Regions from separate parts of the Yoonia sp. SWMV100 genome, predicted to be linked through region 1. Evidence: riboswitches for the same ligand, from Rfam matches in the RefSeq annotation. Region 1 holds a riboswitch; the other holds the start of a gene.
The links. A riboswitch is a leader RNA that binds a small molecule or an ion and turns the genes downstream of it on or off. The one in region 1 is predicted to bind thiamine pyrophosphate.
Positions count from the first base shown of each region.

Region 2: it holds a riboswitch for thiamine pyrophosphate, as region 1 does, so the genes downstream of both, thiM (hydroxyethylthiazole kinase) here and thiB (thiamine ABC transporter substrate binding subunit) in region 1, are expected to answer to the same signal.

Region 1 covers NZ_JBWBAQ010000003.1:557,106-562,052, reverse strand. Annotated here, with positions in the region: gene aroC (chorismate synthase) at 1-763, opposite strand, end outside; gene ACXJGX_RS07575 (hypothetical protein) at 948-1,715, opposite strand; TPP riboswitch at 1,937-2,035, shown strand; gene thiB (thiamine ABC transporter substrate binding subunit) at 2,072-3,061, shown strand; gene ACXJGX_RS07565 (thiamine/thiamine pyrophosphate ABC transporter permease ThiP) at 3,037-4,566, shown strand; gene ACXJGX_RS07560 (thiamine ABC transporter ATP-binding protein) at 4,553-4,947, shown strand, end outside.
Region 2 covers NZ_JBWBAQ010000005.1:42,501-47,447, forward strand. Annotated here, with positions in the region: gene cydB (cytochrome d ubiquinol oxidase subunit II) at 1-358, shown strand, start outside; gene ACXJGX_RS12250 (DUF2474 family protein) at 355-462, shown strand; gene ACXJGX_RS12255 (NAD(P)-dependent alcohol dehydrogenase) at 560-1,612, shown strand; TPP riboswitch at 1,685-1,773, shown strand; gene thiM (hydroxyethylthiazole kinase) at 1,818-2,591, shown strand; gene thiE (thiamine phosphate synthase) at 2,588-3,220, shown strand; gene thiD (bifunctional hydroxymethylpyrimidine kinase/phosphomethylpyrimidine kinase) at 3,217-4,011, shown strand; gene ACXJGX_RS12275 (ABC transporter substrate-binding protein) at 4,026-4,947, shown strand, end outside.

The DNA.
Region 1 (4,947 bases):
CGGCCATACCTTCGCCAATTTCAACCCCTTTGACGGCGTTGATTGACATCATTGCCGCGGACAAATCAGTGTCTAACTTGGCATAAACCGGCGCACCAATGCCCGCAGGTACGCCGCGCGCCACCACTTCGATGATTGCGCCGACCGAATTGTGGTCGTCTTTGCGCAGCCATGCCAGATAGTCGTTCCATTCGGCAGCTGCCTCTGCATCCGGGCAGAAGAAATCGTTTTGGTCGATCTGATCCCAATCCATGTTGGATCTATCGATCGGCTTTGCGCCCATCTGGGTCATGTACCCTTTGATCTGAACACCGGGCGCGATCATTTTAATGGCTTCGCGTGCGACACCGCCCGCTGCAACGCGCGATGCTGTTTCACGCGCCGATGATCGACCGCCTCCGCGGTAATCGCGGATGCCGTATTTCTGGTGATAGGTAATGTCGGCATGACCGGGACGGAAGGTATTGGCGATGTCGCCATAATCCTTAGAGCGCTGATCGGTATTGCGGATCATCAACTGAATTGGCGTTCCGGTTGATTTGCCATCAAAAACGCCCGACAAAATTTCCACGGCGTCGGGTTCCTGCCGTTGCGTGGTATTTTTGTTCAGTCCGGGGCGCCGCTTATCAAGCCACTGCTGCAACATGGCAGGTTCCAGCGGGACGCCGGGCGGACAGCCGTCGACGGTTGCGCCCAACGCGGGCCCGTGGCTTTCGCCCCAAGTGGTAAACCGAAATAGATGTCCGAAACTGTTGATCGACATATGCGCGCCTCTTTTGTTGGAACCCGATTACAGGAAGGCCCGCGTTTGTTCAATCTAGGTTGGCTAGGCGACTGATTTTCCCGAATGTGCAAACTGTGTCACGCTCAACCCGGCTAAACGACAAAGGTCACAGAATGACCCGCGCCCGAAGATGGCGCGGATCTTAAATTTTTAACGGTCGAAATCAGTCGTAGTAGTAATTTACAGCGCGAACACCACGGAAAATAGATTCTGCGCCATCCCCAAAGCTGTAGCTAGCCATCAACGAAAACTGCGTCCAGTCACCCTCGCTCAGGGTGTTGTCGTTATCATGAAACCCAGAAACCTCTGCACGGATGCTGATAGGGAGGTTCCCCGTAAGGTTTGCGAGGTCGTATGTGCCGCCGATTGCGGTAAGGCCATAAGAGTCACCATCGCTCACGTCTCTGCGCTCTGAAATGTAGATCATTGCGGCGTCCGTCACGTCATACGAGACCGCTATCCCATAGGTATCTTGTTCAAACGAACGATCTTCCTCGTATAGACCTGCATAGGCTTCGAAACCCATACCGTTGGTCTTATAGTCCGCGGTCACACCGTATTGCGCATGCGTTTCCGAGTCACCATCGTAATAGGCTATCGCAGTATAGAAAACGCCAGCCGACCCGGCACCCAAGTCGTAGTAAGGGTTCACATCAATCAAGTACCGCTCGGAGTAAAAGCTGCTTTGATGCTGTTCTTTATTGTAAACCAATGAAACAGCAGCACCGAAATTTGCGCCTAAAGAATACTTTGAAGCCGCCGTTAACTGCGTCGTAAAGTTATCGCGGAACGGTGCGCCGTCTGCGTCATTGTGGAAGTTATAGCCAAGCGTGATCGTGCTGCCATCATGCGAAACGCTGGGGGTGGAGTGCGCGCTTGCGCTTGCAGCGCAAATCGCGAGGGCCGAAGTGAATGTTGATAATACTTTCATGGCGTACCTTTCAAAAGTTTGACCCGAAGCCACACCATACATCTGTAAACTTCACCCGACGCATCAGGAATGACGAAACCATTGACGTGCTTTTTAGGCGATGTTGCCGTAGGGGACCGCTTTTCAACCCTACATGTGCGCTACGTGTCCCCTTGCATGCTTAAGGTATATTAACCCCGAAAAGACCAACCCTTTTCATTTCTGCGCGCTACAAGTATGCAGTCTGCACCTCGGGGGGCCTTGATTGGCTGAGATGCGCAAGCGGACCCGTTGAACCTGAACCGGTTAAGACCGGCGGAGGGAAGGTATGGCAATCGCGCTATCCCCCAATCCGCCCGTCGCATTTGGAGGATACGATGCAAAAACCAATCTATCTGCCAGCTGTCGCGGGATTTGTCCTTTGTGCTACGGGCGCAATGGCCGAAACCCCGGTGCTGCAAATTCTGACCTACGACAGTTTTACCAGCGAATGGGGTCCCGGCCCTGCTATCGAAGCTGCATTCGAGGCGACATGTGCCTGCGATCTGCAATTTGTCGCCGCAGGTGATGGCGCGGCTTTGCTGGCGCGGCTTCAGCTTGAAGGTGCGCGCACAGAGGCCGACGTTGTGCTGGGTCTGGATACGAACCTAACCGCCGCCGGACGTGCCACAGGCCTGTTTGCACCGCATGGTGTGACCGTTGATCTTGATCTTCCGATTGAATGGGATGATACCGAATTCCTGCCGTTTGACTGGGGCTATTTCGCCTTTGTCGGGAACGCGGATACCGATGCCCCCACGTCATTGCAGGCCTTGGCAGACAGTGATTTAAAAGTCGTGATCCAAGACCCCCGTTCGTCGACCCCTGGTTTGGGATTGCTGATGTGGGTTGACGCCGCATATGGCGATGATGCCCCTGCGATCTGGGCCGATCTGGCGGACAATATTGTCACCGTGACACCCGGTTGGTCCGAAGCCTATGGATTGTTCCTGGATGGCGAAGCAGACGCGGTGCTGTCCTACACCACATCACCTGCCTATCACATCATCGCCGAAGACGACGCCACCAAGGTCGCTTGGGTGTTTGAGGAAGGTCACTATATGCAGGTCGAAGTGGCTGGCAAAGTCGCGGGAACCGATCAACCTGACTTGGCCGATCAGTTTTTGGCCTTTATGGTGTCCGATGCGTTCCAAAGCATTATCCCTGAAACCAATTGGATGTATCCGGCGGTGATGCCAGATGGTGGCCTGCCCGCCGCATTCGATAATCCCGTGAGTGCAGACAAAGCGTTGTTGTTTTCCTCTGACGAAGCATTGGCAAGACGCGATACGGCTTTGGGCGCTTGGCGTACCGCGCTGTCTCAATAAGCCCGCGCTGGCCCGGCGCCCTTGCGGGGGTGCTGGTGCTGGTGTTGACGGCAGGTACATTGGTGGCGGTCGCTGCCCGTGCAGAGTGGCTGCGCGGACTGGGTGCTGCGGATTGGGCGGCGATCAAGTTTACCGTGACGCAAGCGTTCGTGTCCGCCGCGATCAGCGTGATCCTTGGAATACCGGTTGCCCGGGCGCTGGCCCGTCGGCAGTTTCGGGGGCGGAAGGTGTTGATCACGCTGCTGGGCGCGCCGTTTTTATTGCCGGTAATGGTCGCTGTTGTCGGGTTGTTGGCGGTGTTCGGGCGCGGCGGCATATTGAATGCGGCGCTTGGTGCGCTGGGCTTTGAGACGATGTCAATTTACGGGTTTCATGGTGTCGTCTTGGCGCATGTTTTCTTCAACCTGCCACTTGCTGTGCGATTGATCCTGCAAGGGTGGCTTGCCATTCCGGCAGAAAGATTTCGGCTTGCTGCGAGCCTTGGTGCGCCAGTTGGGCGGTTGCTCGAGTGGCCGATGCTGCGCACCGTCGTTCCGAGCACATTTTTAGTGATATTCCTGATATGTCTGACCAGTTTCGCGGTCGCGCTGACCCTTGGCGGTGGACCGAAAAGTACCACAGTAGAATTGGCAATCTATCAGGCGCTCCGGTTTGATTTCGACCTTGGGCGCGCCGCGCTGCTGGCGTGTTTCCAATTCGGGTTGTGTGTTCTGGCGGCTGTGCTTGCGTGGCGATTGACGGGTATTGATGCGATGGGCGCGGGATTGGATCGTGTCGTGACGCGCTGGGATGTGCGGCGCGCTGGATTCGATTATGCGCTGATTGCTGGCGCGACGCTGTTTTTGCTGCTGCCGCTTGGGATGGTTATCTGGCGCGGGTTGCCGGCGTTGATCGTTTTGCCAAGCACGGTTTGGGTTGCGGCGCTGCGGTCTGTAATTGTTGCCTGCGCGTCCGCAGCATTGTGTTGCGCGATGGCGATTGGTTTGGGTCTGTGGGGCGGACGGATCGTTGCCGTGATGGGCGTGCTGCCATTGGCCGCGTCAAGTCTTGTGGTCGGGACAGGGGCATTCTTGATTATATACCCGTACTTTAATCCAAGCGATCTGGCCCTGCTTATTACGATGCTGGTAAACGCGACACTCGCATTGCCATTTGTATTGCGGGCGATCGACCCGGCGATCGCATCGGTGCAGGCGAACTTTGCTCATCTTGGTGCCTCGGTTGGGTTGACCGGCTGGCGCTGGGTTTGGATTGTGGTGCTGCCACGAATTCGCAGACCGTTGGGGTTTGGCGCGGGACTTGCGGCGGCGCTGTCAATGGGTGACTTGGGGGTCATTACGCTGTTCGCGGATCAATCCAACGAAACCCTGCCGCTTGCGATGTATCGATTGATGGGCGCGTACAAGATGGATGCGGCCGCAGGTGCCGCCGTCTTGCTGTTGGCGCTAAGTTTTCTGATGTTCTGGATATGTGACCAAGGGGGCCGCCGCGATGTTGACCTGTAAGGGATTGGAGTTGCGTCAAGGCGGTTTTCAATTGTCTGTAAACGCGATGTTTACGGCGAGCTGCATTACAGCATTGATCGGGCCGTCAGGGTCCGGCAAATCGACGTTCCTATCAGCAATTGCGGGGTTTCTGACGCCTGCGGCGGGGCAGATTTTGTGGGGCCCCGTTGATATCACCAGCCTGCCACCGGCCGATCGGCCTGTCAGTATTTTGTTCCAAGATAACAACTTGTTTCCACACCTCACGATCGCACAGAACGTTGGATTAGGGCTGCGCAAGGGGCTGCGGCTGGATACTGCCGCCCAGGCAAAGGTGGCCGAGATATTGGACAGCGTCGGATTGGGCGACTTGGCAAACCGCAAGCCTGCCGCGCTTTCTGG
Region 2 (4,947 bases), on a different contig from region 1:
CGCGGTGTATTTCCAGCGGTGGTTTAATTTGCCGGGCAGCGCATTTAGCGTGGCAATGCCTGCGGCGGTCCTGCTGACGGCGGTTTCGCTGTTTCGTGGGTTAAATGCAGGCAAGGATTTACAGCCGTTTTTATCGGCACTGGCGCTGTTTGTGTTGTGCTTTATCGGGATCGGGATCAGCTTTTACCCCAATATCGTCCCGCCATCCCTGACCATCGTCGAAGCAGCGGCCCCTGACGCCAGCCTAAAATTCGCGTTGGTCGGCACTGTTGTGCTGGTGCCGCTGATTTTGATCTACACCGCCTATGCGTATTGGGTCTTTCGCGGCAAGGTGGACCCGACCGAGGGCTATCATTGAAGCAGGCGGTTAAGAAATTCGGCTGGTTTATCGGGATTTGGGTCCTGAGTGTTCTGGCGCTGGGCGTCGTGGCATATGCGATCCGCTGGGCGATCATGGGCTGATACTTTGTGAACAAAACCACGCGCGTTCGCTGCGCTGGCTTGATCTTTGCAGTCGGATCAGTGTTGGCTTGTTTGTGAACCCGTGGGAGGAAACTGGATGCTATCGCTTGTTCTTGAACGCCAACATGTGCTGTCGCTGCGCGATTTTCCAGAAATCGCAAAATCCGAAGAAACGCTTGGGCCGCGGGATGTGCGGATCAAACTGCACACCGTGGGGATTTGCGGGTCAGACGTGCATTATTTCACGCATGGACGTATCGGCCCTTTTGTTGTGAATGCCCCGATTGTTCTGGGGCACGAGGCGTCGGGCACGGTGACTGAATTGGGCTGTGACGTCAACCATTTGGCGGTGGGTGACCGCGTCTGTATGGAACCCGGCATTCCTGACCCAACCTCAAAGGCGGCCCGACTGGGGATGTACAATATCGACCCAGCCGTGCGATTTTGGGCGACGCCGCCCTATCACGGTATCTTGCGCCCGACCTGTGTCCACCCTGCGGATTTCACATTTAAACTGCCCGATAACGTCACCTTTGCCGAGGCGGCGATGGTCGAACCTTTGGCGGTTGGCGTGCATGCCGCAACCAAGGCCCGGATCAAACCGGGTGATCTGGCGGTGGTAATGGGTGCGGGGCCGATTGGACTGGTCACCGCGCTGTCAGCCTTGGCGGCCGGGTGCGCTCGAGTGTTTGTCAGCGACATGGCCCCGCAAAAGTTGGAAATCGCCGCCAGCCTGTCACCGGCGATCACACCGGTTGACGTGACCAAGCAGAACATGACCGACGTCGTGAAAGCCGCCACCGATGGCTGGGGCGCCGATGTAGTTTTCGAGGCGACAGGATCGCCCAAAGCCGCCGCGCAGGTGTTTGAACCGCTTGCCCCAGGGGGCTGCGTGGTGATGATTGGTGGTCAGGCCGAACCAATTTTATATGATGCAGGTGCCGCAATGGTGCGCGAAGCCCGCGTCGAAAATATCTTTCGCTATGCGCATGTGTTTCCGCGCTGCGTTGGCATGATCAGTTCAGGCGCGATTGATGTGAAACCGCTTATCACCCGCACATTTGCGTTCAAAGATAGCGTGCAGGCATTTGAAATCGCCGCATCTGCACCCGCGACAGATGTGAAAATGCAGATCGAACTGCCGCAATAAATACGCCACTGCCGCGATCTTTGCGGCAGCGCCACAATGCGTTTGACGTTTCCCGCCAAAGCCCTGTACTCTCCGCGACACCAGGGGCGCTGAAAAGCTGAGATGTACCCTTTGAACCTGAACCAGATAATGCTGGCGGAGGGAGGTCGTATGTTTCTGCTTGCGCGTGCGCTCTCTCTTTTTTCGCCCGAAAAAAGGAGACAAAATGCCCCTTGATGATGTGCTGATAGCCTTGCGGGACCAAAAACCGCTTGTTCACTGCATGACGAACTATGTCGCGATGAATATCGCGGCGAACGTGGTTTTGGCGGCGGGTGGGTCACCAGCCATGGTTCACGCGCCAGAAGAAATTCCAGCGTTCACACCGATATGTGGCGCGTTGACCATCAACATCGGCACCTTGTCGACGTCGTGGTTGTCGAGCATGCTGATGGCTGCCAACATCGCCAGCGACCGCAATATCCCGTGGGTTCTGGACCCGGTGGCCCACTTTATATCGGATTATCGCAAGCATGCGGCGCAGGATTTACTGGCGCTGCGTCCCACCATCGTGCGTGGGAACGCATCCGAGATATTGGCGCTGGCCGGCGAGGCCGGCGCGGGTAAAGGCGCTGACACAGGTGACAGTGTTGCCGCCGCCGAAGGTGCCGCACGGGCGCTGGCGCAGAATTTCGGGTGCGTTGTCGCGGTGACAGGTCCGATTGATTTTGTCACCGACGGTACCCAGGAATCGCATTTCGCCGGCGGCTCTGCACTGATGCCGCAGGTCACGGCATTAGGCTGTGCGCAGACCGCATTAATGGGGGCCTATGCTGCGGTCGGCCCGGCATTTGATGCGGCTTGTGCGACCCTTGCCCATTTCAAGGTGGCTGGCACCCGTGCCGGCGCAACGGCTGCGGGACCGGGGAGTTTTACCGTGCATTTTCTGGATGCGCTTGCGGCGACAATGCCGGCTGATCTGGCGCAGGTGAACGCATGATGCTGCGCCAAAGCTTGCGTTTGTATCTGGTGACAGATCGCCAGATGTGCGCGCAGATCGGCGTGGTGCCGACGGTGTGCCGTGCTGTTGCAGGCGGTGTCACCATGGTGCAATTGCGCGACAAAACCGCGACCACAGCAGAGCGTATCGACGTGGCCCGCGCGTTGCGGCAGGCGCTGGTCGGAACAGGTGTGCCAATTGTGATCAACGACGACATTGATGCGGCGATCGCAGCGGATGTCGACGGCGCGCACATCGGGCAGGGCGATATGTCACCCGCCCAGGCGCGTGCACTGCTCGGGCCGGTGAAAATCCTTGGGCTATCATGTGAAACACCAAAGGCAGTGCAGGCCGCCGACCCCCGTCTGGTGGATTACCTTGGTCTTGGACCGGTCTTTGCGACCGCGACTAAAACAGACCATGCGCAGCCTTTGGGGTTTGACGGATTGGCACAGCTGGTGGCAGTGGCGGCCTTGCCCACGGTCGCAATCGGCGGTCTTAAGGCGGCCCACGCCAATGATGTGCGTGCGGCGGGCGCGGATGGCATCGCCGTTGTGTCGGGGATTTGCGGCCAGCCTGACCCCGCGGCTGCGGCGCGCGCGTTCAACGTCCAAGAGGCAACGCTATGATCCCGAATGTTCTTAGCATTGCAGGATCGGACCCATCGGGCGGCGCTGGCAGTCAGGCGGATATCAAAGCGATTTCCGCCAATGGTGCCTATGCGATGGCCGTGATCACCGCGCTGACGGTGCAAAATACCCAAGGCGTTACGGGTATACATCTGATCCCGCCGGACTTTGTTGGCCGTCAGATAGAGTCTATTAAAGCCGATATTCGCGTGGATGCTGTCAAAGTGGGGATGATTGCCAATGCGCAGGTCGCCCGCACGGTTGCCAGCGCATTGCAAGGCATGACGGGCGTTCCCATCGTGTTGGATCCCGTGATGATTGCCAAGGGCGGTGCTGCCTTGCTGGACCCGGACGCCATTGCGGTGCTGCGGGATGTGTTGTTGCCGCTGTGTACCGTGTTGACGCCCAATCTGCCCGAGGCCGCGCATCTGCTGGGCGTTGCACCCGCTAACACGCGTGATCAGATGGCAGCGCAGGGCGTGGCGCTCTGCGCGTTAGGGGCGCAGGCGGTCCTGATGAAGGGTGGCCATCTGGACGCGGGCGACAGCCCCGATTGTTTGGTGACAGCCGCAGGGGTGACGTGGTTCGACGCCATCCGCACACAGACCGCAAATACCCACGGTACGGGCTGTACGTTGTCGTCGGCATTGGCGGCGCAGTTGGCCAAAAACCAGAGTCTAACACAGGCAGTTTCGGCCGCAAAAACTTATGTCTCGGGCGCCGTTTCATATGCGGACGCCTTATCAGTTGGAACCGGTCACGGACCAACCCACCATTTTTTCAATCTTTGAAAGTAGACCCCAATATGAAACCGATTATCGCTGCGAGCTTGCTGTCACTTTTTGCGCAACCCATGTGGGCGCAGGATCAAATGACCCTGTTGCTGGACTGGTTTGTGAACCCCGACCACGGACCGATTATTGTCGCGCAAGAAAACGGGTATTTCGCGGAACAGAACCTTGCTGTCGAAATTATTGCCCCCTCAGACCCGTCTGACCCACCCAAGATGGTGGCGGCAGGACGTGCAGATCTGGCGATTTCATATCAGCCGCAATTGCACATGCACATTCACGAGGGATTGCCGTTGCAACGTGTTGGAACATTGGTTGCGACGCCGCTGAATTGTCTGTTGGTTTTGGACGACGGGCCGATCACCACAATTGCTGATCTGAAGGGCCGCAAGGTTGGGTTTTCGGTGGGCGGGGTGGATGACGCCGTGCTGGGTACCATGTTGCGCAGCTATGATCTCTCGCTTGACGACGTTGAACTGGTGAATGTGAACTGGTCGCTGTCGCCGGCATTGATGACGGGGCAGGTGGATGCCGTGATTGGGGCGTTTCGCAATTTCGAACTGAACCAGATGTCGATCGAAGGCGTGCCGGGTCGTTGCTTTTACGTCGAAGAAGAAGGATTACCCCCTTACGATGAACTGATCTATGTCGCGCATAAAGACACGATGGACCGCGATATGATCCGGCGTTTTCTGGCCGCCACCGAAAAGGCCACACAGTTCATCGTCAATCATCCGGACGAGAGCTGGGAAATCTTTGCAGGCACCGCACCAGAGCTAAACGACGCGCTGAACAGTCAGGCGTGGGTTGATACAGTGCCGCGGTTTGCGCTGCGTCCCACCGCGATGGATGCTGGCCGCTATGCCAGCTTTGAATCTTTCTTGCATGATGCAGGCCTGATCCCTGCGATGAATCCGGTCAGCGACATTGCAATCG